Regions from separate parts of the Chryseobacterium sp. AG844 genome, predicted to be linked through region 3. Evidence: riboswitches for the same ligand, from Rfam matches in the RefSeq annotation. Region 3 holds a riboswitch; each other region holds the start of a gene.
What was found. Region 3 has a riboswitch for cobalamin ahead of DEU40_RS12405 (acyl-CoA thioesterase). Riboswitches for the same ligand answer to the same signal wherever they lie in the genome.
Positions count from the first base shown of each region.

Region 1: linked by a shared signal. The riboswitch ahead of metE (5-methyltetrahydropteroyltriglutamate--homocysteine S-methyltransferase) and the one ahead of DEU40_RS12405 (acyl-CoA thioesterase) in region 3 are both predicted to bind cobalamin.
Region 2: linked by a shared signal. The riboswitch ahead of DEU40_RS03175 (TonB-dependent receptor plug domain-containing protein) and the one ahead of DEU40_RS12405 (acyl-CoA thioesterase) in region 3 are both predicted to bind cobalamin.
Region 4: linked by a shared signal. The riboswitch ahead of DEU40_RS19265 (TonB-dependent receptor plug domain-containing protein) and the one ahead of DEU40_RS12405 (acyl-CoA thioesterase) in region 3 are both predicted to bind cobalamin.

Region 1 covers NZ_QGTV01000030.1:14,185-22,360, reverse strand. Annotated here, with positions in the region: gene DEU40_RS20775 (helix-turn-helix domain-containing protein) at 1-436, shown strand, start outside; gene DEU40_RS20770 (hypothetical protein) at 438-1,148, opposite strand; gene metE (5-methyltetrahydropteroyltriglutamate--homocysteine S-methyltransferase) at 1,358-3,661, opposite strand; cobalamin riboswitch at 3,833-4,019, opposite strand; gene DEU40_RS20760 (Lrp/AsnC family transcriptional regulator) at 4,215-4,676, shown strand; gene DEU40_RS20755 (hypothetical protein) at 4,760-5,302, opposite strand; gene DEU40_RS20750 (VOC family protein) at 5,403-5,771, opposite strand; gene DEU40_RS20745 (alpha/beta fold hydrolase) at 5,824-6,684, opposite strand; gene DEU40_RS22545 (bacteriocin-like protein) at 6,955-7,098, shown strand; gene DEU40_RS22540 (bacteriocin-like protein) at 7,125-7,271, shown strand; gene DEU40_RS20740 (LacI family DNA-binding transcriptional regulator) at 7,640-8,176, shown strand, end outside.
Region 2 covers NZ_QGTV01000002.1:249,966-258,141, reverse strand. Annotated here, with positions in the region: gene DEU40_RS03190 (DUF5074 domain-containing protein) at 1-236, opposite strand, end outside; gene DEU40_RS03185 (cell surface protein) at 273-1,466, opposite strand; gene DEU40_RS03180 (YncE family protein) at 1,480-2,613, opposite strand; gene DEU40_RS03175 (TonB-dependent receptor plug domain-containing protein) at 2,610-4,643, opposite strand; cobalamin riboswitch at 4,752-4,938, opposite strand; gene DEU40_RS03170 (transporter) at 5,031-5,978, opposite strand; gene DEU40_RS03165 (cytochrome-c peroxidase) at 5,991-7,040, opposite strand; gene DEU40_RS03160 (MbnP family protein) at 7,033-7,863, opposite strand; gene DEU40_RS03155 (hypothetical protein) at 8,063-8,176, opposite strand, start outside.
Region 3 covers NZ_QGTV01000011.1:22,146-30,321, reverse strand. Annotated here, with positions in the region: gene DEU40_RS12435 (PaaI family thioesterase) at 1-356, opposite strand, end outside; gene DEU40_RS12430 (1-acyl-sn-glycerol-3-phosphate acyltransferase) at 447-1,043, opposite strand; gene DEU40_RS12425 (PspC domain-containing protein) at 1,359-3,080, opposite strand; gene DEU40_RS12420 (PadR family transcriptional regulator) at 3,092-3,421, opposite strand; gene DEU40_RS12415 (XAC2610-related protein) at 3,931-4,629, shown strand; gene DEU40_RS12410 (HD domain-containing protein) at 4,631-5,221, shown strand; gene DEU40_RS12405 (acyl-CoA thioesterase) at 5,278-5,661, opposite strand; cobalamin riboswitch at 5,776-5,957, opposite strand; gene DEU40_RS12400 (hypothetical protein) at 5,992-6,792, opposite strand; gene DEU40_RS12395 (hypothetical protein) at 7,186-7,878, shown strand; gene DEU40_RS12390 (endonuclease MutS2) at 7,974-8,176, opposite strand, start outside.
Region 4 covers NZ_QGTV01000025.1:31,928-40,103, forward strand. Annotated here, with positions in the region: gene DEU40_RS19255 (helix-turn-helix domain-containing protein) at 1-709, opposite strand, end outside; gene DEU40_RS19260 (T9SS type A sorting domain-containing protein) at 864-2,177, shown strand; cobalamin riboswitch at 2,315-2,493, shown strand; gene DEU40_RS19265 (TonB-dependent receptor plug domain-containing protein) at 2,525-4,351, shown strand; gene DEU40_RS19270 (YncE family protein) at 4,373-5,431, shown strand; gene DEU40_RS19275 (CCA tRNA nucleotidyltransferase) at 5,585-7,003, opposite strand; gene DEU40_RS19280 (nuclear transport factor 2 family protein) at 7,041-7,385, opposite strand; gene DEU40_RS19285 (L-threonylcarbamoyladenylate synthase) at 7,493-8,041, opposite strand; gene DEU40_RS19290 (hypothetical protein) at 8,154-8,176, opposite strand, start outside.

The DNA.
Region 1 (8,176 bases), on a different contig from region 3:
CTCATTATTACCGTATGAAGATCTTCCTGCTTCCGAAGAAATCCTGAGGCTTAAACAAAAAGAAGCTCTCCTCTTACTGTTGAATTACGATCCCGGCCTTAAGGATATTTTGTTTGATTTTTCCGAGCCCTATAAAATAGATATTGAAGCTTTTATGAATAAAAACTTTCACTTCAATGTTAATGTAGAACGTTTTGCTTATTTAACGGGGAGAAGTCTGTCTGCATTTAAAAGGGATTTTCAAAAGATATTCGGAATCCCTCCAAGACAATGGCTTCAGCTTCGAAGATTAAAGGAAGCTCATTTTCTGCTAAGCCAAAAAGGAAAGTCTGTTTCTGATATTTATCTGGATCTTGGATTTGAAAATTTATCTCATTTCTCATTTGCCTTTAAAAAACAATTCGGCTATCCGCCTAGTGCTTTACAGGCAAAATAACTTAGATCTCATCTAAAAAGAAATACCTGAAAGCAAGAATTACAAGAATAACGACTGCTATTGTAATGATTTTCACTTTCATATCGCTTTTAAGATTTTCCGGAGTGTACCGTAATGCTTTTTCATCAAGATAAAAATCTTTGTACACTTCCGGATTAATTTTCAGATCCGGGCGAAACATCTGTACACCTTTCAGAAAATGCCCGATAAGATCATATCGGTTTTTAAGTGGAATCACATCCAGGCCGACCAGTTTCTTTTGGGGTTGTCTGTTTTCATCTTTTTGATGAACATACAGGTTCTTTCTGAAACTTCCGTATTTTCCATTTGTAGCAGATTCTGAAAATATATCTTTTGTATAAGGATTATCACTTTTTACCAAATCATAATATTTGATTGCTGACAGTACTTTATTATGCTTGTTGAGAAACAGTATTCCCTGATGATTAATGAGCAGACCAATGATTTTTTCATCCTGGTTCCTCATCATTTCATACACGAGCCACCCGGATAGTGAACCTGCGATAAGAAACAGCAAAAAGAAAATCATATCAGAAGCTGTGTCTGTAGAAGGTTCTGATAGGGTATCGATAAAAAATCTCAGTAAAACAACAGCAATGGCAGCAAAAAGAATCACAATACTCCACCTTACTGTGGCGATGTATTGAGGATTATAGGTTTCCGATCTCATTTCAGGAAATGCTTCTTTCATGGTTTTAATGTATAGTATATTAGTTTGCTCAGCTTTTAACATCTATCTAAAATGATCGAATGTCAAAATTTGCCGAGCTGCAAAAATAGAATATAAAAATGAATAGAATATTATAGGATATCCATTATTTTAACCTTTAAAAATAACAGATCGTGCCATGAAAATCATAACACGATCTGAATTATATGATCTAATTATTTTAAATTTTTCTAAACAGCATATTCTACTGAAGCTTCTTTAGCAGCGGCAACCATTGCGATTAAAGCTTTTTCGGTTTCTTCCCAATGTCTTGTCTTCAGTCCGCAATCCGGATTTACCCAGAGCTGATTGGCAGGAATTACATTCTGAGCCTTTCTCAGCAGCTCAGTCATTTCTTCTTTCGATGGTACTCTTGGTGAGTGAATATCATATACTCCGGGACCAATTTCATTCGGATATTTGAAATCGGCGAAAGCATTCAGCAGCTCCATCTGAGACCGTGAACATTCTATGGTAATGACGTCTGCATCCATATCGGCAATGTTTTCAATAATATCATTGAACTCAGAATAACACATGTGAGTGTGAATTTGGGTAGCATCTTCCACTCCGCTTGCTGAAATTCTGAAAGCTTCTACGGCCCATTTCAAATAGTTCTGCCAATCTGTTTTTCTTAATGGAAGACCTTCTCTGATGGCAGGTTCATCAATCTGAATAATTCTGATCCCTGCTTTTTCCAGATCCACCACTTCATCACGAATTGCCAAGGCAATCTGCTTACAAGTTTCTGAACGAGACTGATCATCACGTACAAAAGACCACTGTAAAATGGTAACCGGACCTGTCAACATTCCTTTTACCCATTTTTTAGTCTGAGATTGGGCATATTGAGACCAGTACACCGTCATCGGAGTTGGGCGGGAAACATCACCGAAGATGACAGGAGGTTTCACACAACGGCTTCCGTAGCTTTGTACCCAACCGTTTTTAGTGAATACAAATCCTTCCAACTGTTCCCCGAAATATTCCACCATGTCGTTTCGCTCAAATTCTCCATGAACCAATACATCAATTCCGATGTCTTCCTGCCAGCGGATTGTTCTCTGCGTTTCCTGTTTCAATAAGGTATCATATTGTTCTGCAGTAAGCTCTCCTTTTTTAAATTTTGCTCTCCAGCTTCTTACTTCTGTGGTTTGCGGGAATGATCCGATTGTAGTGGTTGGAAATAAAGGTAGCTGCAATACTTCCTGCTGTTCTTCTTTACGGATTTTGAAAGTATTTATTCTCTGAGCATCTTTTTCAGTAACTGAATTTACTCTCTGTTTTACCTTATCATTATGGATAAGAGAAGAAGTTCTTCTGCTTTCAATTGCTTTTTTATTTTCTTCAAATGCTTCAAGAACCTGTTCATTTTCCGTTCCGGATGCCAGTTGTTTAAGCGTTACGACTTCCTTTACTTTTTGTTTTGCAAAAGCCAGCCATTTTTTAATTTCAGGATTAAGACTGGTTTCAAAATCAAGGTCACAAGGTGAATGAAGCAATGAGCATGATGGTGCAATGAAAATCCTTTCAGATCCTAATTTTTCAACCGCTTTTCTGATGAAAGACAAGGATTTTTCATAATCATTTTTCCAGATATTTCTACCGTCAACCAATCCTAATGAAAGGTTTAAACTGTCCGGAATAACATTCAGAATATCATCCAGCTGCTCAGGATTTCTAACCAGATCAACATGCAATGTATTGACAGGAAGTGAAACGGCAAGTGAAGTATTGTCTTTTAATCCGTCAAAATAGGAAGCCACAATAAATTTCAGTTTCGGGAAACGTTTTCTGATTTCGGCATACACATAACGATAAGTTTCTTTGGCTTTCTCTGTTAAATCCAATGCCATAAAAGGTTCATCAAACTGAATCCATTCCGCACCCTGATCCTGAAGTTTGGTTAAAATCTCGGTATAGACTGGAAGAAGATTTACTGCCAAATCCAGCTTATCAAATCCCTCTTCTTTTTCTTTTCCTAATAACAGATAAGAAACCAGTCCGATAATCACCGGTTTTGCATTGATTCCCGCTTGTTTTGCTCCTGCAAATTCATTGAAAATCTTATCTGAACTGAGCTTAAACTGTTGATTTTTATAAAATTCCGGAACGATGTAGTGATAGTTGGTATCGAACCACTTGGTCATTTCCATGGCAGTGATATCCAATCCGTCTTTCTGATATCCTCTTGCCATGGCAAAGTAAAGATCCAGCTCAGTATTGTTTTTTTTAAGCACCACTTCATGATACCTTGTTGGAATGGCACCTACGGCAAGACTCATATCCAATACCTGATCATAATATGAAAAATCATTACATGGGATAAGATCTATTCCTGCTTCTTTCTGGATATTCCAGTTTTGACTGCAGAGAGTTCTTCCGGTGTTAAGAAGTTCTTCCAAAAGGATTTTACCTGACCAGTACTGCTCGCAGGCTTTTTTGAGTTCTCTTTTGCTACCAATACGCGGATAGCCAAGAATGTGAGTTTGCATTTTTTTAAACTTTTTAATTAAACTTATTGGGAAGTCCTTTACAATGCTTCGTTATGTTTTGCGGAAAAAGTTTCAGGAAATAGTGACATAGCAGACAATGTATTTCCCTTCAGAAGAAAATACAAAATCTGATACACCATCTGTATGACCCAAAGCTTCAGCCCGCGAAAGCATTGTCAATTCAGTAAAGGCAGGTCTCCTGACTTGTAACAGTTTCCGTCATCCTTCCCGCTTTTGGCAGTGGATCTGCAAGGACAGAAACTTTTGGTGGGTTACTTACAGTTGCGCGACAGCTCGTGATTTGCACACGATTCCCTATTAATCTACCTTAAGTAAAACCTTTCCTGTTTGATGAAGTATCTGTAAAGAACTGTACTTTTACCTTTAACAAAGGTTATCAGTAAAAGTTTTTAATTTTGTGTAAAATTAGTAATACAGAATAAAACCACAATTGGAAACAAATAATTAAGCAAATTAAACTTCATAAAGTAAAAATAAAAGCATATAATTCTTTATATTTGACTGTTTTAATCATTTAAAAGAATAATATTCTGTGGAACAACTCGATGATAAGGATGTACAGCTGCTCAGGCTCCTCCAGAAAAACGCCAAACTCACCGTTAAAGAGCTCGCTAAAGAAGTGAACCTTTCTACTTCACCGGTTTTCGAAAGGGTAAAAAGGCTTGAACAGGAAGGTTTTGTTAAAAGATATGCGGCAGTTCTTGATGCTGAAAAACTGAACCGCGGATTTACGGTGTTCTGCCAGATCAAACTTAAAATTCACGACCGGTCTGTGGGGTATGATTTTGTAAAAGAAATTTTAGAAATTGAAGAAGTTGCCGAATGCTATAATATTTCCGGAGATTTTGATTTCCTTCTGAAAGTTCAGGTGCGGGATATGAAGCATTATCAGGATTTTGTATTTAACAAATTGGGATCCGTAGATTCTATCGGCAGCACGCACAGTACTTTTGTGATGGCTGAGGTAAAAAACAACCATGGACTGACGATATAGATTTCTTTTAAAGTTAACACCGTCTGAGGATAAAAAAATCCGTCAATAATGACGGATACTATAATTATTTTGTTTTTTAGTACTTAATTGGCAGCCGGATCCGTAAGTTCTGTTGTTAAACCTATTGATTTTAACAGGTTCTTACTGTCGAAAAGCAATGTTGTATAATGTTTCCCTTTTTTAAAAACCAGTTTTGACCCTCCAGGAAATTCACTGTCTGCTCCCGATTTTTGTATTTTGGCATTGTACTTACCGAACTTCGTTTTACTGTCCTGTAATGTACTTTTATTCAGAACAAGACCAAAAGGAAGTCCTTCCACAATGACAGGTTTATTGTCTGAAGTCACAAAAAACATTTCATTGATACTATTGTCTTTTCCCAGGCTGCAATAAAGCTCCAGTCCTGTTTTCATAGGCCATTTTGCATATTTTTCTTCGTTGGCATCTTCATAAAAAACAGTTTTTACGTTCAATGCTTTTGAAATTTTATCCGGAGTCTGCGGGAATATGAATTCTGAGTTTTTGTCCAGTAAAGAACCCAACGCGGCTGTTTTCTGTGAAAATGCAGTTGCACTTAATACCAGAAAAAAGATGGTGACAATGAAATGGAATGGTCTCGTCTGCATAAAAATATTTTAAATTGTAATGATTTGATGGCTAAAGATATTAAAATTTTAGTCAAAGCCCCATTTTAAGCAATTTTTTACATTGTATTTCTGTTTTTGGCTATTTTCTTTCCTGTAAATTGAACACGGTACCGGCAGGATCGGTAATCCAGTGCATATTTTCAGGAAGCTCTTCTATTTCGTCACAGGTTTCCACACCGTTTGACAGCAGATATTGTGTAGCAGCTTCTACATCGGGAACGGTAAGCTGCAGCCATGTTTCGGAATGGGTATAGTTGTCAACACAATCCAGCCATATGATATTATTCCCGAATTTCACCTCGTGGGTTCTGGAAACAGTGGGATTTTTTATCGGCTTTTCCTCAACCTTCAATTTTAAAATATCCCTGTAAAAAGCAACCGTTTTTTCGTATTTATTTTTGGGAATTTTTATAGCAATATTAATTCCGGCCTCAAATTTTGTATTCATAGTACAGATTTTGAACTTTATAAACAGATTTCAATTCTTTGATGGCATTCTATTATTTCAAAAAACCATTAAGATAATTCAGAATCATTGCCGTCTGCATCATCAGACTCACATGGGTTTGTCCGGGAGCGATAGCCAGCTGGGACTTTGGCAATTCGCCCATATCTGCAAAAACATCACCTCCCAATAATTTATAGGTTTTTGAAAGTTCTGTTTTATCCAATCCGTCATTATCACCAGCTATGATTAAGACAGGCACCGGAATTTTAGAGATATTATCATCACCCAGGTCAAAAGGCTGTCCGGCAGAAGCCATCATCTGCTCCAGAAATGGTTTCCATTTTGTTTTATCAGGTGCTACAGCATTATAGGCAGTATGCATAGGGCTGTTTGTGAAGAGTTCAGGTTTCATTCCTTCAAGAGCTTTATTTACTTCGGGCAGCCATCCGTTAGTTTTATAGGTTGATGAAATGATAACCAGTTTGTTCAGTCTTTCCGGACTTTGAATAGCCAGTTTATAGGCCACTTCACCTCCAAAGCTGTACCCTGCCACATCTGCCTTGTCTATTTTCAGATAGTCCATTACCTTTGTAACATCACTGGCTAAAGTAGCATGTGATAATTTCCTTTCTGAAAAAGGCGTGTGACCATGTCCCTGTAATTCAAGAGCTATTACTTTTCTGTTTTTGGACAATTCCGGGATCAATTCACCCCAGTTCAAATCAATCGTCATGAAAGCGCCATGTAACAGTACAAGAGGCTTTCCTTTGCCATAGACTTCATAATAAACTTTGATGCCATTAACAGGTGCATAACCACTTTCAGAAGGTTTTATTTTTTGTCCATATACCGGAGAGGAGGCAAGGATAATAATAAAGAACAATACTGCAGAGAATTTGAATAGACTTTTCATAATATTATCAGATTTGGTGGATTAATTTTAAGTCAAAGTTACCAACCCGATCGGAAAACGGACTTGTCACAGGGCAAGATTTTATAGAAATGAGAGGAATAGTTTAAGGATTGGTTTAAACTTATTCCCAAAAAACATTTTACTTCATTACATAAAATAAACTTTAATCATTCTACAATTAAGCAACTAAAAAATAAAAATTTTACAATAATTCTATCATGGTTGATAAAATTTTATTAATTTCGAATTGAACTAAACGTACAATTTATTATGAAAAATTTAAAGAAAATCGAAAGAAAAGAATTGAAAACAATTAAGGGAGGAATTGACTGCAGAGGTGGTCAACTTTGTTTAATCGGTGGTAAGTGGCAATGTATGCCTTACGACGGATGCGGTGGCGGAAACCAGCCTTAATTTCAGTGTAATTCAATTACTTGACTATGAAAAATGTAAAAAAAATTTCAAGAGACCAGTTGAGGAATATTAATGGCGGAGCGACAAGCTGCTCTGAAGCCTGCTGCCCACCTCCGGGAATCAAAAGATGTCCATGGGTGATCTGTGTAGCGCCATGTGATATTTTAAGTTAAAAGACTGTATTCTCAAAATAAGCCCTGCAATTCATATGAGTTGCAGGGTTTTATTTTATAGTATAAAGTAAAAACTCTCATTATTATGTTTCTTTATTATTAAATATAAAACTTAGTTTCCAGCTATTTAAATCTAAAAAATTAAATTTATTGGATAAACGTTTAACCTAAATTTAATCTCTACATTCAATAAGTTAACAATTTATTCATATTGAAAAAAGACAACAATAAAGTAAAACGCTGATAATGAAGATGTTGGTTATTTTTAAAAAAAGTGCGAAATTACATATTTTTCGGAAACCACCAAAAAAAACAGCTATTGTTTTTTTACTATTTTCTGAAATATTTTTGTGCATTAAAAAAATAAAATGAAAAGGTCTTCCATAAAAGATATTGCTAAACTGGCAGGAGTTTCCGTAGCCACCGTATCTTATGTTCTTAACAGAAAGGAAGGACAGCGTATCAGTGAGGAGACCCGGAAAAAAATTTTTGAAATTGCTGAAACGATTAACTATACTCCGAATAAGATTGCAAAAAGTTTGAAAACCAATAAAACAAAGCTTCTTGGATTAATCGTGGCGGATATCTCCAATGACTTCTATTCCCATATGGCAAGAAATCTTGAAGATAAAGCTTTAAAGTTGGGTTATACCCTGATCATCGGCAGTTCTGATGAGAATGCAGAAAAATTTAAAAAACTTACCGAACTCTTTTCACAGCAGCAGGTAGACGGAATGATCGTTGCCCCCGTAGCAGGGTCAGAAAAGACACTAGAAAACCTTATTCATATTAAATATCCTGTTGTAACGATCGACAGATATCTTAAAGGTGTTTCTGTTCCCGGAATTACCATTGATAACCAGGAGATCGCAGAAAGTACAGCCAGCCTGCTTCTTAATAAGAAC
Region 2 (8,176 bases), on a different contig from region 3:
CATTTGAATCCCCAAACCATCGCATCAGGATTTTTACCGTCGTTCCACTGTACTACAAAAGCAGCCTGATTGGTTCCCGACCCTACCCAATACTGAATATCAGAAAAACTGATGGCAGTGGTATTAAGATTACTGATCCCTGAAATATCATTTCTGGGCACACCCTGTACTTTTATCTGTGCATTGGATACGCATGCAAACAGAAAAAGCATCATAAAAAGATAAAACTTTTTCATTTTTTATTAATTTAAATAGATTGTATTATTGACTTATTATTTGAAGTGCAGATCGTAAGCTCCTGCTACTTCTGTAGAAACTTCACCAAGCCAGCCGGCTTCCTGATTGACTCCTGTATATATTTTCATAAAGTCTACGCCCGGAAGTTTTACATATTTTCCACTTCTGTCTACCGCCCATGAAATATCAATATTGGAAGCTTCATCATTATTCGGAGCATTATCTGCATATCCGAACTCATATGATTTTCCTACCCAATACGATCCGTCACCGTTCTGATCATAAAAATTATTGGCGAGTCTTGTTCCCGAAAATCCGTAAGAACTCTCAGTATACCATAAGGGATAATAGCTTTGTACGTGAAATGTATTTTTTGTTTTAAAGCCCTGATTCCCCAGATTGTCACTCCATTTTATATATTCCACATCGGTCTGCCAGAATTCAGTTCCGGCTACAGGTGTTTTATTTTCGTCAGGCTTAAAATAAGTTATGCTGTAATCTTTTACGGTAGCATTTTTAAAATATTCACTACCTGCAATTTCGTACCATTCATCATTATCCGGCTTTCCGTTTTTATTTCTGTCGTAGGCCACCATAATAATTCCCGGTTCACAGGATCCTGAACGTTGATCCGCGGCATCATTTCCAAAGAATGCATTTCCGAGTATTTTAAAATCACGTCCATTCAGATTGGGAATCGTATGATCAAAACCAAACACTACATATCCCCCATATCCTCCCAGACTGATCATGGTTGAATTACCTCCCACCAAAGATTCATTGGCTTTCTGAAGCATATTCGCGGCAGTATTCCCCGGTAAATATTCCGGAATTTCATTCATAAACTGTCCTACGGCAGGGCGGAACTCCAGTACTTTGGAAATGTATCTGCTATAAGGTGTTTTTTCTTTGGTTACAATTATTTTAGAATGAAAAACCTGCTCGTTTCCTTTATTCCTGATCTTTAAAGTCAGAGGATAAGCATCTGCATTTACACTGATAAATTCAAGTTCTGAGTTTTGGGAAATAATAGAATCGTTGATACTCCAAGTAACCGATCCTGATGCATTGGTAGGAATACTCAAAACCTTTAAACGCTCAATGGTATAGGAATCATCAAGGCCGTTAAAGGTAAATTCGTCTTCATCATCATGTTTACAGGCAATCGCTCCTAAAAGGAAAAAGGAAAAAAGCCCGGTTTTTAAATAAGTAAAGGTATTTCTGTTCATGTCTTAAGATTGGTTATTTGTATAAAAAAGCGAAGTGGGCAGGGATATTTCCGCCTTCCGTTTTCCATTTAAAGTGTCCGTTTTTATCGAAGCAATACACAAATCCCATGGATACATAATTTCTGGCATCTGTCATGTAGATATCTTCTGTGATGGGATTTACGGCAATGCCGTAAGGGGTTTTAATGGCATCTTCATATTCTTTGTCAAAAATTCTGTTGGCGATGATCTGTTCTGTTTTTACATCAATGATTCCAAATGTCTTTTTATAGCTGTGGGTATTGTAGTTGAATTCATTTCCATAGAAATAGAGTTTATCATTCACGATTGTCATTTCACTCACGGAGAGATGGAAATCTTTCTTGACCGTTCCTGTAGCTGCATCTATGAGATAAAGACTGGAAGGAACATTATAATAATCTCCTCTTGAGGTTACATAGAGATCACCGTAATTATCTTTTTTAATGTGATGAAGATTGATGGCAACATTTATTTTTTTGAGTTCTGTAAAAGTGTTCAGATCGATGACGGAAACTGTATTGTCGTAATCGGGAGCCTTATATCCTCCGGAATTAACAACAAATAAGGTATTTCCCACAATTTCCATTTCTTCGGGCTGATATCCTACCACTACCTCACGCTGGATGGAAAAAGAAGTCGTATCAATTTCTACTACTTTCCCTTTTGGTGCTTTCGGATTAATCGCTACAGGTCCGGCGTAGCTGCTGGCATAAGCTTTTCCGTTTTTGAAAGCAAGGTACCGGCAGTTTTGTAATGGAATAGAAGTAATACGTTTGGCCGTTTTGGCATCAAGAACTTCAATTTTATTGGAAACATTGACTACGATATAAAGTTTGCTTCCGTACACTTTGATATCATTTCCTACATCTCCCAACTCTTTTACCACATTGGGATTGATTTCTGCATAAATATTTCTAAAATAAGTTCCCTTGGTGTAATCAAAAAAATCAAGGGTACATTTATTACTCCCCATATTCCCTTCATTGAGCATGTAGAAGCCTTTTATTGCTGTATTTTCTGAAGGAAGCCCTTCTACCACTTCCTGGCGGACAATAATTTCATCTGTACGGCATGAAGTAATAAAAGCTAATACAAGAAATAAAAAATAAAAGTTTAATTTTCTCATAGGGTGAAGTTTAGAATAAGTTTAAAGTTTCTTCCAGGCATCGGATAATTGAGGACAACATCATAGTATTGATTGAAAATATTATTCATCTCAAGGCTTATTTTAAACTGATGATTCGCCCAGTTGAATTTTTTCTGAACAGAGAGATCATGAGTATACCAGGGCTGCACATAATTGTACTGGATATTGTCCTGATTCACATCGTATCTTTCTCCTACATACATCGCACTGTAATTAAAACTCCAGTCTTTATAATCCGCCATCAGACTGAAAGATCCACTATGCCATGGGGTATAAGGAATCTGATTGCGGTAGAAAGTATCTTCGGGATCACTGATATCTTTTGCACTTTGGTATGTATAAGAAAGCAAAGGTCGGAGGGTTACTTTTCCAAGCTGCATTTCAGTCTGCACATTCACATCTGCACCAATGATTTCAACCAATCCAAGGTTCATCATCAGCCAGCGGAACATGCTTCCGTTCGGAGCTGCCACAATTTTATCCTGTACTTTGTTGTAGTAACCATCTACTTTAGCGTAAAAGGTCTTAAAGAGACGGTTGGTATAATTCTTCTGATAGGTAAATCCTACATCATATTGATTGGTGAATTCAGGTTTCAGGTAAGTATTTCCGATATTCGTATAATACAGATCATTAAAGGTTGGAAGTCTGAAAATTCTTTTATAGAAAGCCCTTAGAGTAAGCTCCGGAATTTTTTCAGGCTGATAGCTCATAAAAACAGCAGGCGTCCACTCTCTGGCATCTCCCGGTCTTTTGTTTTTTCTTACTTCTTCAAAAGTAAAAGTTCCTAAAAGGCTTCCCAAAATTTTGAACCTGTTCCACTGATAGGTCGTTGCCAATGCTACCAAGGTAGTGTAACGGGTAGGATAAGAAAAGTTATCCAGATTCGCGTCCAGATTATTGTACTGAAAATCTCCACTCAGGCTGACATCCCAATTGGGAGTGATTGAGTAAATATTGGAAGAGGAAAGATAAAGTTCCCTTTGGATATAGGTGTTATCGGTATAAATAATAGACTGCGAACGAACTGTGTCCATGAAATGGGTATAATCGTAGGCAAATTTTGCCTTAAGCTGTGTTTCAAATTTCGGGAACAGTTTTTTTCTCAGATTAGCCTGTACAAAATAGTTCTCATCGGAAAGTCTCGCTCCTCTTCCGCCAAAGCGACCATTCACAATGGGAGTCGGCATTCCGCGGTTTGAAATATAACCATACCCTCTGATATTCCAGCTTCCGTTATTTAAAGTTCCGTTGAGAGAAGTTTCAAACCGTTTTGCTTTAATATCTGAGTCCTGTCTTTTAGCGATGGTATCGTACGCCTGCTGCCCATCAGGATATTTCTTCGCGTACCGGAACCTGTAAATTCCGTCACTCTGCATAAATTCTCCGCTGAAGCTGGCAGAAACCTTGTCTGAAATTTTCTGTTCCAACCGGAATGAAGGATTAAAGAGATCAATAGATGCACTTTTTGCTCTTATCACCAAATTGGTTTTTCTTGGTCCTTTAAATATGGGTGTTTTAGGCTGTAAATAGATAGACCCCGAAGAGCCAAAGTCCTTTGCTGGCTGAAAAATTTCACTTTTCTGTCCGTTATACAACGATATTTCTTCCAGATCATCCAAAGAGTACCTTCCCAGATCTACCAGTCCGTTTTGGGCATTCCCCAGTTGAATTCCATCATAAAAAACCCCTACATGCTGGCTTCCCATACTTCGGATATTAATGGTTTTCAAACCACCCAATCCGCCGTAGTCTTTAATCTGGACTCCCGAAAAATACCGCAGCGCATCTGCTACAGAATGACTGTTTAGTCTTTCCAGCTGTTCTCCCTGCAGGGTTTGTGCAGGAATAATTTCTTTAAAATTCTTTTTGTAAAGGTTGATTCCTTTAATCGTCTCTTCCTGAAGGGTGTCCTTCTTCTTGGTTTGAGAAGACAAAAGTTGAGATGTTAACACTAATATTGTGAAAACAGCTTTATGAATTGCAGAAGTAGTTAGTTTTGCCGCCATTAGCTCATTTAGGGTAATGAAGACGCTAATGGGTATAAGAATACAACGACAAAGCACAGCTGTCACTGCACAGAATCATTGATGTCCTAAGCTTTATTCCACGAAAGCGTCAAACGATTATTGTCTGGCAGGTCTTCTGACTTACTCCATTTTTGAAATCCTTCCCATTAAAAAAACAGTGGATATATTCTTCAAAAACTTTGGTGCGGAGCTTACAGCAGCGGGTCTGTTCCGGATTTTCACCGGATTCCCTTTTAAGAGCTTTTTACGGCTCACCAAATTCCGGCAAAGATAAATAATTATTCCTAATCCCCAACTAAAATCATGATTTATAAACAATTAAAGCTCCCGAAGGAGCTTTAACATGATTTCAACAAGCGTTTCTTTTTAAATTCCAATATTCAGAAAAATACTGAATCTTGATTTGGCTTCAATATCTCCTCCCGCCAGGCGCGTGTACATGGGAAGCATGACTTCACTTCCCAGGCTCAGCTTTTTATAAGAGGCTTCAAAACCTAATTTTCCATACAAAGCACTTCCTGCAGTGTTCGGCAATGCTTCATCAAACTGTTTATTCTGAGCATAAACTTCTCCCTGAACTCCAGTTTTTACAGAGAATATAGATTTTTCATTTCCTGCAACCTGATAAAAACCTGTTGCTGCATAGTTCCATTGGTTTCCAAAATGGTAATTTTTCCTGTTCTCTGTTTTAATGGTATAATCTGTATTCACCAGTACGGCTACTTTATTTTTCTGAAACTTATAATTCAAAGCGGCCTGATAATCCCAGCTGCCAGTTCCCAGCTGAAAGCTTGGGTTGACACCGGATGCTCCTTTTTCATCAAACTTGCCAAGTGGAATTTTCACGCCCAACCCTCCGCTCAGATGATGGAAATTATCTTTAGAGCTCATCAGCTGGTAAATTCCCATCAGATTTAAATCTCCTATTCCATTGATTCTGATATCTCCCTGCATGGTTTTCTTTTCATGAAAATGGAATGGCAGACTCGCATAAACACTCAGTTTTTTAGTCAGAGGAATTTTCCCCCAAAGTTGCAGCGTATTGAAATACTGATCCTGGGTAAGATCTTTTACAAATAAGTTCTCTTTCGCTTTATAATGCTGAGCAAAGTATTTGATTCCGATAAACTGCGGATTCAGTAAAGATTCAAAGCCGGAAGATCCGTTTCCTGCTGCACAGCCGCAAGCATCACAGTCATCATCAAAATCGAATCTGTTAAGCGTTTCGGGAGCAATATAAGCACTGTCTCTGATGGTTTTTGCCTGATACTGACTAAACACGATCAAACTTACTATCAATATAATCTTCTTCATGTTTTTTATAAATTATTCTGCAAATTTTGGATTGGATATAAAACTTTTATCCGATAATGTTTTCAGGAACGCAATGATCGATTGTTTTTCCTGGCTGTTCATAGCAATTCCTATGTGACCATTCTGTTTAAGCTGAGGATCAAGATTGGCATTATCTTCCACCTGATCCGAATAGAAATTAAGTACCGCTTCTAAGGTGTAAAATCTTCCGTCATGCATATAAGGTGCGGTATATTCCACATTTCTTAAACTGGGAACACGGAATTTCATCCAGTCGACCTGGTTAAGAGTAACTCTGTATCGTCCCGCATCTTTGAACTCCGTATTGTAATAGAGTCCTGTATTTCTGAAACTCTCATCGGTAAACAGTTCTCCGCTATGACAGGAAGCACATTTCTGCCCGAATAAGGCCATCCCTTGAGCTTCTGTTGAAGTCAACTGTTCTTTTCCCAGTCTGAATCTGTCATATTTTGAATCTGCAGAAATTAAAGAAGCCATAAACTGCGACAATGCTTTCAGAATTCTCTCTCCTGTAATGGTTTCGTCTCCATAAGCTTCTCTGAACAGTTTTTTATATTTCTGATCATCTTTTATTTTCGAAATAGCTTCCGGTATGGAACTGTCCATTTCATTTACGTCAGTAATCGGGCTGATGGGCTGCTCATTCAGATTGTGAATCACTCCGTCCCACATATATCTTTTCAAAAAAGCCATATTCTGGATGGGCGGTGCATTCCTGATTCCGATTCTGTCGTCTACCCCATGGCTCACCGTATGACCATGATGGGTAAAAGCATTTTCCTGGATATGACAGAAACCACATGAAATGGTATTATTTCTTGAAAGTCTGCCCTCATAGAATAATTTCCGTCCCAGCTCCACTCCGTTTTTGGTCACCGGATTGATGGATGTATCAAAAGTCATTTTCGGAAAATAAGAAGGAAACTGGAGATTATAGGCTTCATCCTTTTCCAGTGGCTGAATCACCTCATCAGAACATGAAATGAAGCTTAAGACCAATACAAGAAGAACGAGTATCGTTTTAATAAAAAAATTAATCATTGTGAACATGGTCTACTTTAAACATTTTTGTAAGATTGTTGGTAACGTCTACCAAGTGCTGGTTGGACCCCATCAGCATATCATTGGATGTGGTAAGAGTCAGTGCCTTATCTCCGCTCAGAAATTGGTTCAGGTCTGCAAGAATGTGAACAGAAGGACGGATTTGTCCTGTTACTCTGGCCGTTGTTGGAAGATTCAATGTAATTTCACGATAAAGATCAGGTGTATTGTTGGCTGCAGTATTTCCCATATTTCCGGTGTGATTCATAAATTCTTTTGAAGGTGTATCATTTCCATATTTTCCTTCCAGTTTTACAAATACATAACCAGCAGCCCATGACCAGGACATTCCCTTCTGCTTGGCTTTTGTCCAGAATTCAGCTTGTCCGTCCTGTCCCAGCAAATAGGCTTTCTGGCTGACACCCAATCCGAATCTTATTTTTTTGTAATTGTTTTTCGGAACGCCATCCAGATTAAGATAAACAATTCCGGCTACAGCATCTGCCTGATCTACGATAAAAGCTCCTTTGTCAGGATTATTTTCGTTGTATTTAAATTCGTTTCCGTTTTCATCTATCAATGTGATATTACTGATGACGTATTTCAAAGCAGAAAAGTTATGTTTCTGTCCGTTAGCAGAAGTCTGAAACGTCTGATTTAGAACGATATCTCCCACATTGTTAAATCCGTTTTCAAATTTGATCTGAAGTTTTCCAGGCGTAGTATCCTGTGGGTTATCATCATCCCTGCTGCTTTCGCAGGCTGTAAAAGAGAATACAGTAAAGGCAATAAAGAATAGTGATAAAAATTGAGAAATTTTCATTGTTGATTTTTTAAGTTAAATTAATTTGAATGGCTGTAACAGCATTGTTTTTTTACCACAAAAGGCACAAAAGCTCTTACACTTAAGTTTATTAAGTGATACATATTATGTTCAGAGGAGCACTTAAGCTTTTTAAAATCTTTGATTTTTAATTGAGTAAGCTTTTGTGACTTTTTTGGTTGAATAGTGATCGTTTAACTTAAAAAACAGGTGGTTTGAAAATATGGGTAAGAAACAGGAAAGAATAGGCTGTTTCGTAGGTAAAATTGAAATTGAAAAACGAAATTTTTCCAGTAGTGTTGATCTCTGTAGT
Region 3 (8,176 bases):
TCAGAGACATGCATGGTTTTGCCTTTTCTGATAAAACGTGCCGTGGCGGTTACAATACCATCTTTTTTGCTTCTTAAATGATTGGAGTTGATATTGGTTCCTACTCCATAATATTTTTCACCATCGATAAAAATATTAGACAGGCTTGACCCTAATGTTTCCGCTAAAACGCAGCTTGCTCCTCCATGCATGATGCCAAACGGCTGGTGGGTTCTTGGGAGAACGGGCATTGTAGCTGTAAGGGTTTCATTTTCCAGATCAATGTCGATGAATTTGATTTCAAGCGTTTTAGCAAGAGTTACGTCTCCCCAATTATTGATGAATGCTAATATTTCTTCTTTTGTCTGACCTTTCATTTTAATAGTTGATAAATGATGATTAATTTTGCTTCTAGCTTCTAGCTTCTAGCTTCTAGCTTCTAGCTTCTAGCTTCTAGCTTCTAGCTTCTAGCTTCTAGCTTCCAGCTCGGTTCCCATAATATTGGGATTCCAGTTGGCCGGAACTTTTGGAACAATGTCATTTTTTACATAATAGTCCTGGATTTCCTGCATGATTTCTGAAAAAGGTACTGAGGCTATTCTTTCATAAGGAATGGTGTAACCCAGGTACACAATTTTTCTTTTAAAATCCCCTGCTGCCAGAACGATAGGAACTTTTGCAGCCAAAGCCATATGATAGAATCCTTTTCTCCATTTCGGTACCCAGCTTCTGGTTCCTTCAGGAGTAATAACAAGACTGAAATCTTCCTTTGAAAACTGGTTGGCCACGAAATTCACAAGGTCGTTTTTCTGGCTTCTGTCGATTCCGATACCTCCAAGTCCTTTTACGATACTTCCATACCAGGCTTTGGTGTGTGCATCTTTGATGATAATTTTTAAAGGTTTTTCCAAGGACCAGTAGGCGAAATTTCCTAAAATGTACTCCATATTATGGGTATGCGGTGCAACCACAAGGATACACCTGTTCAGGTTGTTGACATCACCCTGCAGGACGACCTTCCAACCTAATAATTTTAACATTGCTTTGCCTAATAGCTTTTTCATAGATTTCCCGGATTAAAAACAAAAAAGTATAACCAAACTTTGGTTATACTTTACAAATATATTGAAATATTATCGCTCTTAAAACAAACCGCTAATTAAATCTACGATTTTCATTACGAATTCCATTGCAAATTGTATCATGATAAGGCTGCGTTTTTGATTGGTTGGTTATTAAATTTTAGCTTTACGAAATTAAAACTTTTTTTTCACATAAGAAACTAAATGGAGCTTTATTTTCACTTTTCTGAGAGAAGAAGGGTGTGAATTTCAAACGGTTGCCATCCACCCACACCTTCTACCACTCTCTGAAGTTAATTATTTAGTTTGTATGGAAATTTCGTTTTTTCCGTCTTTGATTTTGATGTCCACATCTTTATTTGATTTTTTGATGTTGGATACCGCAGAATCAATTACTTTCTTTGCCTGGTTGTTCGGAACTTTCTTGCCGTTTACAATGAGGCTGTCTTTATCATCGGAGTTGTATTCAATGCTTGAACCGTTTACCGTGATTTTATTCTTTTCAATTCTGATACCGTTATTGTCTTCATTTCTGTCCTGATCGTTGTCATTGATACCGTCTCCGTCCAGGTCTCCATCCATATGGATATGGTTTTTGTTCATTGAAATAACCACTGCTTTTTGCGGAACTACAAGTTCATACTCAAGGCTGTAATCTCTGAATCTGTGCTCATATGGATATTTGATGTAGTTGGGAAGTAATACTTTATTGTTTACAATTTCTACAGGAACTGTCAGCTGGATAGGGAAGTTATATCCTTTTCCTTCTTTTTTGATGATCAGATAAGGTGTTTTGATATCTGGTTTTCTTGTAACATCTACAGAAATATAATCTTCTTCATACACTGATTTTTTATCAGAATAAATATCATTGTTGTACGCTTTGAAGTTCTGAGGAATATTGATTTGTTTTACATCTACATAAACGGTATCTGAAGTAGTATTGATGGCGACATTTTCTACATCTTCCTTGTGGCCTCTATAGATCATGTCTTTCTTAGCCATACTGATTCCGAAGTAAGTGGCCAGACCGATCAGAAGAAGGAATAAACCACCTACAACCCATCCGATATTTCTCAGTTTAGTTTTTGGCGAGAATATTTTGATGCTTAATAAACTGAAAAGGATTGCCGGAATTAAGCTTCCGATGACCATCATCGCAGCCAGTACTTTATCAAGTCCCTGATCGTCCATATAGAATCTCATCTCATTAGCTCCCGGAAAGTCTGTATCCATTCCGAAAAGACCGAATAATACAAATACTCCGATAATGCTGCTTACAGCCATCAATACGAAGAATCCTCCTACGATATACTTGAAAATATTCCAGATTCCACTGCTTGCATTGTTGATATAGGGTTTGTTTTCGTTATAGATTTCTCCGACCCTCTGAGTAGATTCATTGGCAAATTGCACCAATTTATTAGACTCATTCTTAAGATTGTCGAAGTTCATAGGCTTTCCCTGCATTTTCAGGAAATCTGCTGCTGTTTCAGCTTTTGGAAGTACGATCCAAAGGATTACATATAAAAGACCTATTAATGAAGAGGAAATGGCTGCTGTAAAAATTCCTAACACGAAGATTCCCAGCCAGATTGCTCTCATGGTAGTAATATCCATTCCTACATATTGAGCTAAACCTGCGCAAACCCCTGCTACTTTTTGTTTTTCCGGATCACGGAACAGTTGTTTTTTATCTGTATAATGGGTTCCTGAATTATTGTTTCTGGCAGATGTTTTTTCAGAAAAATAAGCTTCTTCCTGTTCTTCGATTTTTTCAGGGCTTCCAATCTGTGCGATTACCCTTTCTACATCGGTATCGTTGATCACTTCACGTTTTCCTAAAGAATCTTTGAAAATTTCCACCATTCTTATTTCTATGTCATGCATTACTTCATCAGCCTCAGAAGCATCCAGAGAGCTTCTCAGTGCGTTCAGGTAATCGCTGAGCTTTATATATGCGTGTTCTTCTATGGTAAAAGAAAAACCTGCGAGTCCTATTGAGAGTGTCTTGTTCATAACTTTGTTTTTTAATATTGTTGAGTGATTTGGTTTACTGAGGCTGTCAGTTCATTCCATGTATTGAGAAGTTCATCCAGGAAAAGTTTTCCTTTTTCTGTGATCTGATAATATTTTCTGGGTGGTCCCCCGGTAGATTCTTCCCATCTGTAAGAGAGAAACTCTCCGTTTTTAAGTCTTGTGAGAAGAGGGTAGAGGGTCCCTTCCACTACATCCAGTTTTCCTTTTTTCAGTTCGTCAATAAGATCAGAAACATACATTTCACGGTTATTGATGAGACTTAGAATACAGAATTCCAGAATTCCTTTTCGCATTTGCGCTTTGGTATTTTCGGTATTCATCTTTGATAAGTTTTGTTAATTAGTTATATTTTTAGAAAAATGCCCCTAGCTAGCTGAGCCTATTCTAATTTTACATTACAAAGATATGTAAATAAAATGGTATTATGCAATACAAAGTAGTGAAATTTTTAAAATAAATTATTTAAAATATTGAAAATCAATTAAATAAATTTTATCTTGAATTTTAAGTAAAATGAATTTTAACAGAAAATAGCTCAGAAATCTTTAATTTTTAAATAAAATTGATAGAAAAAATGATCTTTTATTAATTATTATCCATTACTCATTACTCATATCCATAGCCCCGATAGAAGCGGTTACCCCACAGCAGCCACGGCTTTAGGCAGGCGCGAGGAGTATGAGCGGATAGCGGGAGAAAGCTTCTTATCTGTGAATACTGTTTTATAGGAGAGAAATTCTGACAGATAATGAGACATGGATTTTGAGGTCGGTATTATGATTCGTATTTTTGTTAGGAATAAAAAAACATCCAAATCATTCCTATTACCATGAATATTTTAAATAAGTACAGGCACTTATCAGTATTTCTTTTGGGGCCGCTCTGTTTCGGGCAGTATCAGTTTGAAATTAAAAATGTATCAAAGAACTATGATGCAGTCATTCAGACAGAAAACTGTTACAATGACCGATGTGGAGGAAAAGGAACGGTGAAACTGTTTGACCATAAAAACAGCAAAGTACAGACTTTTGTTTCTGATGATCTTGTTGTATATGCGGAACAAGGCCAAAAACTGGTTCGCGGGAAATTGATTCCGCTTTCAAAGGACCAGCGTAGTATAATTGTAGATGATTTTAATTTTGACGGAACGGAAGATGTTGCAATAAGAAATGGAAATATGGGAAATTACAGCGGGGCATCTTATGACGTATATGTCTTCAACAAAACAAGAATGGGGTTTGTAAAAAGTAAAGAACTAACAGAATTGGGGTCCAATGGTCTTGATATTTTTGATGTTGATGCCCAACGCAAACGTCTTATTTCTTATGGAAAGTCCGGCTGCTGTGATATTTTTACGATAGAATATGCCGTAATTCCGAATAAAGGACTTGATAAAGTTTTTGAAAAAGAAGAGGATATGACGGTTGAAGGCCGTGTAAAAGTTACCACAAAGGAAAAGCTCAATAATAAATGGATTACCAGGACAAAGGTATATCCTTCAGATCAATATAACAGAAATAAGAAGTAAGATGAAAATTCAGAAAGAGATCGATTTTATCCTGGCGGTGGATGCGCTTAAAAATGTACAACGAAGAAATTATAATGCGGACGATTCCCGAAGAGAAAATACGGCGGAACATTCCTGGCAGATTATTATTCTGGCTCAGATCCTTTATCCATACGCCAAAAACCGTGCAGATATTGATTTATTGAGGGTAATAAGAATGCTTTCCATTCATGATCTTGTGGAAATAGAAGCCGGAGATACTTTTATTTTTGATGAAAAAGCCATGGTAGGAAAGTTTGAAAGAGAGAAAATTTCCGCTCAGAAAATCTTTGGAATTCTGGATGAACCTTTGCGTACAGAATTCTTTAACCTGTGGCTTGAGTTTGAAGATGAGAAAACACCGGATGCTATTTTTGCCTGCGGAATCGACAGAATTATGCCATTTATCTTAAATTCCCATACTACCGGAAAGAGCTGGACTGAAGCGGGAGTAACGGAAAGACAAATCCGAAATATGCTTGAAAATGCAATCAGCAGAGCATCGGATGAAATGGGAGAGGCTTTTGAGCTTTTATTGAGCAAAAGTCTGGAAACAGAAAAAGTATTGAAATAATTTCAATGAAAAATATAATAAGGTTTCGGGCGGCCTTTGGCCGCCCGAAACTCTATTTATAGTATCTGAATTGGTTTCTTGAATTCGTCGATGGCTACAAAAGTAAAATCACCTACAATAGCTTTTTCTCTTTCATAGGAATACATCTGTTCAGTGTAAATTTCAACATTCACTTTCATACTGGTTTTTCCCACGTATGAAACTTTCCCGATCAGTTCCACTATAGTTCCGGCAGGAATGGGTTTTTTGAAATCGATCTTATCACTGCTTACGGTTACCACTCTTTTTCTGGCAAAACGGGTTGCTGTAATAAAAGCAACTTCATCCATCAGCTGCATCGCTGTACCTCCAAAAAGAGTATCATAATGATTGGTTGTGTTAGGGAAAACCGCTTTAAAGATTCTGGTTTCGGATGCTTCAATTCTTTCTTCTGTAGTCATATATCATTATTAATTAAAGCGATAGGAAATGATTGGAAACAACAGAATAATGACAGGAACCTATAGAATTCCTGAAACAATCCATCAGATCAATACAACTTCAAATCGCGAAAGTTACATGTTTAAGAAAAAGGCAGGTCTCCTGACTTGTAACATCATTTATCTCCTTCCCATGCCTCGCACAGTGGATCTTTGATAAAGACTTCAGTTACTTTACAGTTGCGCGACAGTCCGTGATTTTCACACGGTTCCCTTTTAATCTGCAGTGATGCAGAACCAATTTCTGTGATGAATAAGCGTAAAAACTTTTCGAATGCAAAAATAATGAATTTATTCCGGATTATGATAAATAATCTGGCTGATTACTCTTCCCTTCTTAATTGTCCAGAGTGTTGTATATCTGTTTTCTCCTGAACCATTGATCATATAAAGGAAAATATTATCATTGTCGAGAGAAGTTACCCCGATGTTCTCAAAATCCATGGTAGGCTGGAACATGTTTTTGATGGCTTCCCTTACAAAAACAGATCCTCTTCCGGGCTGCTGCACTCTGATGGATTTGATTTCGGTCATTCCCTCAGGAAGGTCATTTCCAATTCCCCATGGTTTTACTTTATCAATCGTAAGAATTTTTCCATCTGCATCTTTTTCCTTTTTACGGTATCCCGCATTAGAAGGATAAATATCAATCACCACTTTGCTTCTTTGGGCAGTAGGGATTTTAGGATCAGAATTGTCTGTGAAAATAAGGGATCTTCCGTTTTTAGATCTGGATGGAGTATAGGCAGGAAGCTGGTCTACATAGGCAATACGTCCTTTATTCACCATTCCTTCTTTATCAAGAGTTTCATAACGCACAAAAGGCTTGTCGTCATCCTGTTTCTCAGGATATTTAATCCATATCCATTCCGTTTCTCCGGGAGCTGGCTTTACATAAACGAATACATCGCCTTTACGCATACGGATCTTGTCTACAATTTTTCGGTAGTCGTCTTTATGTACACGTACGTTGGCATATCCTTCTTCAGCTTTTACCACTCCAAAAGGAACTTTAGTCTGCCCTTTTACAAAAGCAATAGATAAAATACTGAAAGCGGATAAATAGAATGCTTTATTTATGAAAGTCATCATGAAAATTTTTTGATCCCTCAAATATATAAATTAAATATATTGTGTATTTAAACAAGGCAGATCTTTTTATATTATTTACATTTTATTAGAATAGTTTTAATTGATACAAGAGATATTCTTGCGGTGAGTATTTTTTATTGATAAATAATTATATAAACATGATAATATTTTGGATGTTTAATTTTTAATATTTCTTAAATTTATTATTTTATTGATGAAATCAATTTTGTTATATGTTTATTTTTAATTTAATCATAATTTAATATGTGTATTTGTGTATTGTAGAATTTTTAATATAATAGAGTTTTTAAAATCGAAAATATTAATTTTAAAGGTTGTTGTTAAATTATTTTTTAGTAATTTTATCATGTTTAATATTCTAAATACAAAGAAATGAAAAACTATTTATTAATTGGGGCTTTTTTAGCTTGTACGCTTTTATCTGCGCAAGTGGGAATTAAGACTACTACCCCTCAAAAAGACTTGCATGTCAATGGCTCTTTACAGGTAGTTAATGAACTAAACGTAGGTGGGGATGCTGCTACAGCCGGAAGTGCCGGTGTAACAGGACAAATACTTACCTCCGCAGGTCCGGGAAACCCTCCTGTATGGTCTAATGGGAATAACGGTAGTACGATTGTTGGTTACAGTGCTCTCCTAAGTGGAGCTGAGGTTAGTGTACCTGCAAATAATGTTCTTAAAGATTTGGATATGAGTCTTGGTACGGGTAGTCTGACAGCATGGAGATCGAGTGCTACAACACTAACTGTTCCGGCTGGAATGGACGGTAACTATTTACTTACTTTTACATCAGCTCTTAAAGTTGATGGAGCCATACCGTCATCCTATTTTTTTGGAACATATATATATGTAGGAACTACCTTACAAGCTCCAGCGTCATTTACTTCAATTGGAGCAGTGGCAAGCGGAAATTTAAATAATAATGAATTTACATTAACCTCATCTAAAATTCTGACCTTAGCAGCTGGAGATGTAATCAAACTAAGAGGTTTACTTTATAATTATAGTGGATCATCAGCTCAATCTTTTAGGCTGGCCAGATTATCATTAGAGAAGATTAATTAATCTTTTCGTCAAAAGAAAGCATACTCAAAATTTAATAATTCCCCTAAAAACAGTTAATCGTTTTTAGGGGAATTTATATATTATACTATAACTTTTTATATTCTCTCCAACTCATCTGCATCAATGGTTGTCTTGAAAGTTCCGTAATTGACAATCACTTTGTTTCTGGAAATTTTCTCAATGGTTCCTACACTGGTACTTCCTGTAATACGGACACGTTGTCCGATTTTCATCCATACGGCACGATCGGTTTTACGCTTTTCTTCCAGTTTTTCATTGGTTTCAGCAATTTTTTCAA
Region 4 (8,176 bases), on a different contig from region 3:
ATTCAAGATCAGCAATCACATTTTCTATAAGTGTTTTATACTCTATTGATTTATTCTGCTTCAGCAGATAAGAAGAGCGAAAAATTCTGTTTTCTATTTTTAAAATTCTGTTCTCTTCATTATGATTCCCAAGGTATTGGTTGCTTTTATCAAGATTTTGTAAGGCTTCAGGATAGTTTCTGTTGATTCCTGAGTTTAATGCCTGAAGCTGATACAATTTTGCAGTGGTGATTCTTAATGCCGGATTACTACTTTTAAGAAGCTTCTGATCATACAAGAGATGAGAAATAATTCTTTTCGATTGATTGTACAAACCCAGATTCTGATACTGATCAGCAAGATTATAACCATTGAAGACCTGCATACAATATGAAAGGTCATTGTTCTGATCACTATCTTCTTTTTGAGCAAAAATATTGACAGACTGTACATAGTCTACCTTCAGGGCAAAAGCTTGTGAAATAATATTTTGAAGTACAATTTTGTGCTCTCTGTTTTGATCACTTACAAGAATTCCCTGGGTATAACTGATGCATTCGTCGGGATTCTGATACAATTTCAGAAATGCTTTATCTGCTAGCATATTGAAGTCGGGGCCGGACTGTCCTTTGGTAATAAGGAAGCAGAAAATAAACAGTAAGATTTGAAATAATTTTTGTCCTGATAAATTGTTTTTTGTGTTTTTTTGAATAATTTCGGTAAAATCCATATTCAAAATATTGTTTTATATCTGTTTGATTATTAGTGTTTTGAAAATTAAACTCTTTTAAAATTCACGAATTATGAAAGTCAATTTCTTTTAATTGATTGAATGTTGTATTAATATTGTTTTCACCAATTCGAAACGCTAAATATAATAAAATATGAAAAATTTTTACAGAATGTCAATGAAAATATTGATAGCTTATCTTTTCCTGAAATTTGGTTTTGCAGAAGCGCAGCTTACTGTAATCGGCCTGGGAAATTATAATGTAGGCGCAGTATCGGATAATGGAGTAGTAAGCTTGCACACCAGTGCAGGAAGTATATATAAATGGAATGTTGCAGGAGGACTCGTACAGATAGGTTCTATAACAAACGGATATCCGGCTGCAGGCAGAACCATTGTTTCGAATGACGGAACCAAAATATCGTCCTCCGTTACCAATGCCGCAACAGGATTCAATGAAATATCTACCTATGATGTCGCTACGGCCACATGGGTAAACAGAGGCGGCCTTGTACCTACAGGATGGGATGGCAGCGTAAGCTCTACCTGGGGAATGTCGACTGATGGAAATACTATAGTTGGTCTTGGTTTTCTCACCGCAGCGAATGCGCATGCTGTGAAATGGGATGAAGTAAACGGAATGGTAGATCTGGGAAGTATAGTTCCCGGACGCAGCTCCAGAGCAAACGCAATCAATGCAGCAGGAACAGTGATCGTAGGCTGGCAGGATGAATCAACCGGAACAAGAAGCGGAGCAAAATGGCAGGATGGAGTGGAAAGTTTTATTACAGATAATAATGGGAATCATGTAGGAGAAGCAGGAGGAATTTCTGCAGACGGAAATACAATAATAGGTTCGGCAAACCCTAATCCTTATGTATGGAATGCTGTGAGCGGACTTACTTATATAACGCATCCTAATGCTTCTTTCAGCTTCAAAGGAGGTGCCACCGGGATTTCTGCTGATGGGAAAAAAGTGATCGGGTATTACAGAGCATTTGGGGCTCCTCCCATGTCAGGAGAAGGCTTTATCTGGACCTCTGCCGCCGGGAGAATTAACCTGAATGATTATGCGGCATCTTTAGGAATTGCCACTAATGGAGTAACAATGGGACTTCCTCTTGCGATTTCACAGGACGGAAAGAAAATTGCCGGGTCAGGGACGAATGCTTCAGGGCAGATGATTGCTTTTTACCTGGATACTTCTGAATTTTTATCGGTGAGTGATGCTGTGAAAGAGAAAAACAATACAGGTATCTATCCTAATCCAGTGGCTGACATCCTGTATTTTAAAGGAAAAGGAAAAATAGAGAAAGCAGAAATTTATAATATGGTTGGACAAAAGGTAAAATCATTGGATACTGTAGAAGGACAGATTGATGTTTCATCTCTGTCAAAAGGAGATTATATTTTACAATATTCCGTAAAAGGAGTACAACAGGAGTCTTATAAATTTATTAAAAAGTAACATATATAAATAGTAAAGTAGTGGGATGAATGGCTGTTTTCAATATTGAAAGCGGCCGTTCTTTTTTGTGTATATAACAAAAGGATAGCATGTTTTGTATAGAAAAGTCTGGTTTTTGGCAAATACATATAAAAAACTATCTTTGCAAAAATTTTGGTTTCCAGTATTTTGGAATGAAAAGGGAATCGGGTGTAACTCCCGGACTGTCCCCGCAACTGTAAATCGCAACACAAGTTTCTGCAAAACGCCACTGTGTAAAAACGGGAAGGAGCAGAATGCGAAAGTCAGGAGACCTGCCAGGATTATAATTAAAAAACATATTGCTTTCGGAGGAAAAGTAAAAAAGTATGGATATAAAAAGATCTTTAGTACTGCTTTTTTCATCTTATGGGTGTTTTCTTTTTGGACAAGAGAAAACCATTGACACTATTTATGTCTTCGACAACCAGATGAACAGGGTGAAACTTTTTCATCCCGTAAAAACAATTACAGCAGAAGATGCTGAAAAAAACTCCGGTAATCTTTCGGAGCTTCTGAGGTTTCAGTCGCAGGTTTTTATTAAAGAAAATGGCCGCGGAGCCGTGTCTTCACCTTCTTTTAGAGGAACTACCGCCCAGCAGACTGCATTCGTGTGGAACGGAATTAATATCAATTCTAATTTTTTAGGGCAGGGAGATATCAATAATATTGCTTTGTTCGGCTATGATCAGATCGGTATCAAAGCTGGTGGAGGAAGTGTAGTGTACGGAAGTGGTGCCATCGGGGGAAGTATTCACCTGAATAATACCCTTGATTTTAATAAAGGTTTCCATGGTTCTTTATTTTCTGAAGTGGCTTCCTTTAATACCTATAATAATTTTGTGAAAGGGTCTTACAGCAATGATAAGTTCAGTTTTAAAGCCTCCGGAAATTATTCTGTAAGTGAAAATGATTATAAGGTAAGCGATCTGAATTACATCAACAGAAACGGGAATTATTACAATACGACATTCAATGTAGGAGCATCCTATAAAATTACAAACGATCATAAGGTTTCGTGGCAAAGCCAGTTTTTTGATTCTTCACAGCATTATCCTGTGTATGAGGAAACGGGAACAAAAACAAAATATACAACTCAAAGTGTAAGAAGTCTTCTTTCTTGGGACTGGAACAAAGCGAAGTTCAGCAATTCCCTTAAAGCAGCCTACACGGAAGAGAATTTTCAGTATTTCGGTTCGTTAAGCCAGCCTAAATCCAGTGGAGGAACCGGGAAGAATTATATCTTTAAAAATGATTTTAATTATTTCCTGAATTCAAAATGGAATTTTAATATCATCGGAGAATTTCAGATTAATAAAGGAGAAGGGTACGAGAGCGGAATATCCAATGTCAGCAGGAATATAGGTTCTGTTTCAGGATTATTGCGGTATTTTGCAACAAAAGATCTGCGTTTTGAAGGAGGATTCAAAAAAGATTTTGTAGAAGATGTAAAGTCTCCTTTTATGTATTCATTCTCCGGAAAATGGAACGCCGCAAAATGGTATGATCTGAGTATTAACGTATCCAAAAACTTCAGATATCCTTCATTTAATGATATTTATTATGAACCGGGAGGAAATAAAGATCTGAGACCGGAAACCTCTACTCAGGTGGATATGACCAATGAGTTCAAAGCGGGAGATTTCAAACTTACTCTGTCTCCCTACTATATGAACATCACAGATCTTATTGTATGGCTTCCAACGGCTATGGGATACTGGCAGGCATACAATGTCAATAAATCCGAATCTTACGGGCTGGAATCTCAGTTGTCTTTCAGCAAGCACTGGGGAAATCATAAATTCAGAGCCAATGCAGCATATTATTATGCAAAAGCTATCGATAAAGAAACGAAGATGCAGAGACCTTACGTTCCCATGCACAGGGGAAATGCCGGTATAGATTACGAATATGGTTTCTTCAGGTTTTATGCACAGGGACAGCTGAACGGTGTTACCTACACCACAAGTGATGAAAAGAGATCAGAAGCTATAGATCCTTATTTTCTTTTAAATATGGGAGTTTCTACCACCTTAGCAAAAAAATATACCTTAGGGTTTAAAGTGAATAATCTAACCAATACCTACTATAAAACCGTTTCTTTCTATCCTTTACCAAAAAGAAACTATAGTGTGTATGCAGCAATAAATTTTTAATAAATTAAAATTGAATAAATTATGAAAATAACTAAACTTTTAACTGTCTTATTTGCAGTTGTACTATTGTTTAATATGTCTTCATGTACAAGTGACTCTGCCGAGTTTGAAATTTCTCCGATCACTTACCAGAACGGATATTTTATCTCTAATGAAGGGAATTTTAACAGCCAGGGTGCTAAAGTAACATTCCTGACAAGAGATTTAAGCTTGAAACAGGATGACGTATATGGGTACAATAACAATAAAGAAATTCTGGGTGACGTTCTTCAGACCATTGGTCTTAATGGAAATAAGGCTTATCTTGTGATCAATAACTCAAACAAAATTGTTGTTGTAGACCGTTATACATTTAAGAAATTAGGAGTAATCACCAATCAGATTGATAACCCGAGAGGAATTGCTTTTGCCAATGACTTTATCTATGTTGCTAACCTAAACTTCTCTACGAATGCAACAAGTGTAACGAAATATAAGGCTTCCGACTATTCATTTGTAAGCAAAATCACGATGACAGGCGGGGCTGATAAAGCAGTAGAAGCAGGTGGAAATATTTTTGTACAGAATGCTACTTCAGGATATGGAAATATGATTACTTATATCAATACTTCTAATGACAGTAAAACTGAACTTACTGTTCCGAATGGTAAGATCAACAGTACTATTTCATACAAATCCAATGTATATACAATTTCTTCTACAGCTACTGATTCTTATATCTATAAAATCTCCGGCACAGGGACTATGACGCCGGTAGTTACATTGACAGGAATTCCAAGTGCTACCAATCTTCAGATTGATAATGATAAAATCTATTTCAGTTCTGCCAATAAAGTGTATACAACAAGTTTAGCTACACCAACAGTTCCTGCAAGCCCGCTATTAACAGCTGCAGATGGTGGTCCTTATTTTACGCTTTATGGATTTAATGTTATTGATGGTAGAATTTTTGCATCAGATGTTAAACAATTCACTCAGGAAAGCGAAATGACTGTATATTCAGCAACTACGGGTACCAAGCTTACTTCCCTTAAAACAGGTGGTCTTGGTGCTAACGGAACTTTTCTTAACCCGCAATAATTATTACTTCTAAAAATAATTTTTTATTTTTTCATCATTTGTGTTTTTTTCCGGCCGGTTTCGAAGAAACCGGCCGGCTTTGTTTCCTTAAGAAAAAAAATTCCGGCGGGATGGAACATCCCGCCGGAATTTTTAATATTTTTCTAAATTGAATTATAAGGTTAATCCCAGTTTCTCAGCTTCAGCAATGACAAACTTCGTCGCTTCTTCTTTTTCATTGGGAATTTCACCTTCAAGAATAGCTTCTTTCACTTTCTCTTTCAGGATACCAATTTCACGGCCCGGCTTAAGATTAAACATTTCCATAATTTCTTCTCCGGTGATAGGCGGCTGGAAGTTTCTTACCTGATCTTTTTCTTCCACTTCCTTGATCTTGACCGCTACATATTCAAAGTTTCTTTTGAATTTCTCCTGTTTTTTAGAATTTTTAGTGGTAATATCTGCCTTGCAAAGGGTGAAAAGGTCTTCCAGATCTTCTCCTGCATCAAATAAAAGTCTTCTTAATGCAGAATCTGAAGCATCATCCGTAATCAGCGCAATTGGCCTTGATGAAAGCTTGACCATTTTCTGAACATATTTCATGTCACTTCCCAAAGGTAATTTCAATCTCTGGAAAAGTGTTTTTACCATTTTTGAACCTAAAAATTCATGCCCGTGAAAAGTCCATCCTGTTCCTTCTACAAACTTTTTCGTCGGAGCTTTCCCAATGTCATGAAGAAGGGCAGACCAGCGAAGCCAAAGATTATCGGTATTCACAGAAATATTATCCACTACTTCCAGCGTATGATAAAAATTATCTTTGTGAGTTTGTCCTTCCACTTCTTCCACGCCTTTCAGTTCGATCAGTTCAGGAATAACAAGCTTCATAAGACCGGTTTGTTCCATCAGTCTCAATCCGATAGACGGTTTTTCAGACATCATGATTTTGTTAAACTCTACCATGATTCTTTCCATGGAAACAATCCTGATTCTTTCTGCTTCCTGTTGGATCGCTTTCAGAGAATTTTCCTCAATTTTAAAATTTAAAGTGGAAGCAAAACGCACTGCTCTCATCATCCTTAACGGATCATCAGAATAGGTTTGTGCCGGTTCCAGAGGAGTTCTTAAAATTTCTTTTTCAAGATCATCAATCCCATTGAAAGGATCAATCAATTCTCCGAAATTATTTTTATTTAAAGAAATAGCCATCGCATTGATGGTGAAATCTCTTCTTTTCTGGTCATCTTCAAGACTTCCGCCTTCCACTTCCGGCTTCCGGCTGTTTTCTGTGTAGCTTTCCTTTCTTGCTCCCACAAACTCAAGTTCAAGTTCTTTATACTTGATCATAGCCGTTCCGTAAGTTTTGAATACGGAAACCTTCAATTTCGGATCTATATCCTGCGCTACATTCTGAGCAAGCTCAATTCCGCTTTGTTCCGTTACAAAATCTATATCGGTAGATGCTTTTCTGTTCATCAGCAGATCTCGCACATAACCACCCACAATGTATACGGACTGGTTATTCCTTTCTGCTGCTTCAGAAATGATTTTAAATAGTTTTAAATTCTTATTTTGATTAAGATTAATTTTCATCGTTGATAATAGTGACAATTTCTACGTATGTTACCCATTAATCATAATGAGCATACATTCTACTAATTTTTCCCTCTTCATTAAAAAACATGACTTCAACGGCATGTTTATCCATAATCGACTTATAAAATAATGCTACCGAATCTACTCCTGCTGTGGAATGGATCAGATCAAAATGGAGGTCCGGAAATTTATCCAATGCCTTTCTCCAATATTCACGAACAGCTTCTTTTCCTTTTAAAGAACTTTCTTTACCGCCTGTAGCCAGTGCAATCATAGGAGTTGTAATCTCAATATCATCTGAATAGTGGGAAAGTACATCCTCCAGATCATGAGAATTCCACGCATTGATCCACATTTGGGCAAATTCGTGATGATTCATAGCAAATAGTTTATGAGTTGAGTTTGCAAAGATAGAATTAAAAAAAAGAAATCCTGCCGATATGAACTGGCAAGACTCTAAAAAGTAAACATAAAAGTTCAGAATTCTTATTCCCGAAGAACTTTTATTCTGTTGTCATTCCATATTTTGATCACCGAAGAACCTGAGTATTTTGAAACTTTTTCTCTGTCTTCTTCCACTGCATAATCTACAAGGCTGATTATTTCCTCAGAAATATCAGAGAATTTCAATGGACTTTTTTCACCGCTGAAATTGGCAGAGGTAGATACCAATGGTCTGTTCAGTTTTGTAATCAGTTTTTTACAGAAATCATTTTTTACAAGACGAATTCCGATACTTCCATCCTCTGCAAGAAGTTCTTTAGGTAAACCTCTTGGGTTTTCATAAACAATGGTTACCGGTTTCTCACTAAGATCAATAATTTCCCATGCCATCTCAGGAACGTCGACAAGGTCCTGAAGTCTTTTTTCTGACTCTACAAGGATGATCATGGATTTGTTTTTTTCGCGCTTTTTAATGTCAAAAATCTTATTGACCGCTTCTATATTGGTGGCATCACAACCAATTCCCCAGATAGTATCAGTAGGGTAAAGAATTGTTCCGCCGGATTTTAATATTTCGATAATATGTTCCATAATTGTAGTGAATTCAAAGAATGGATAAAGGTAGAAAATATAAGAATTTCAGGCAAAAAAATGGGGTTTAAATATGATTTTTCAGCTTGATTATTATGACAAGATGCAAAGATTATAATCCATGAAAAAATGAAT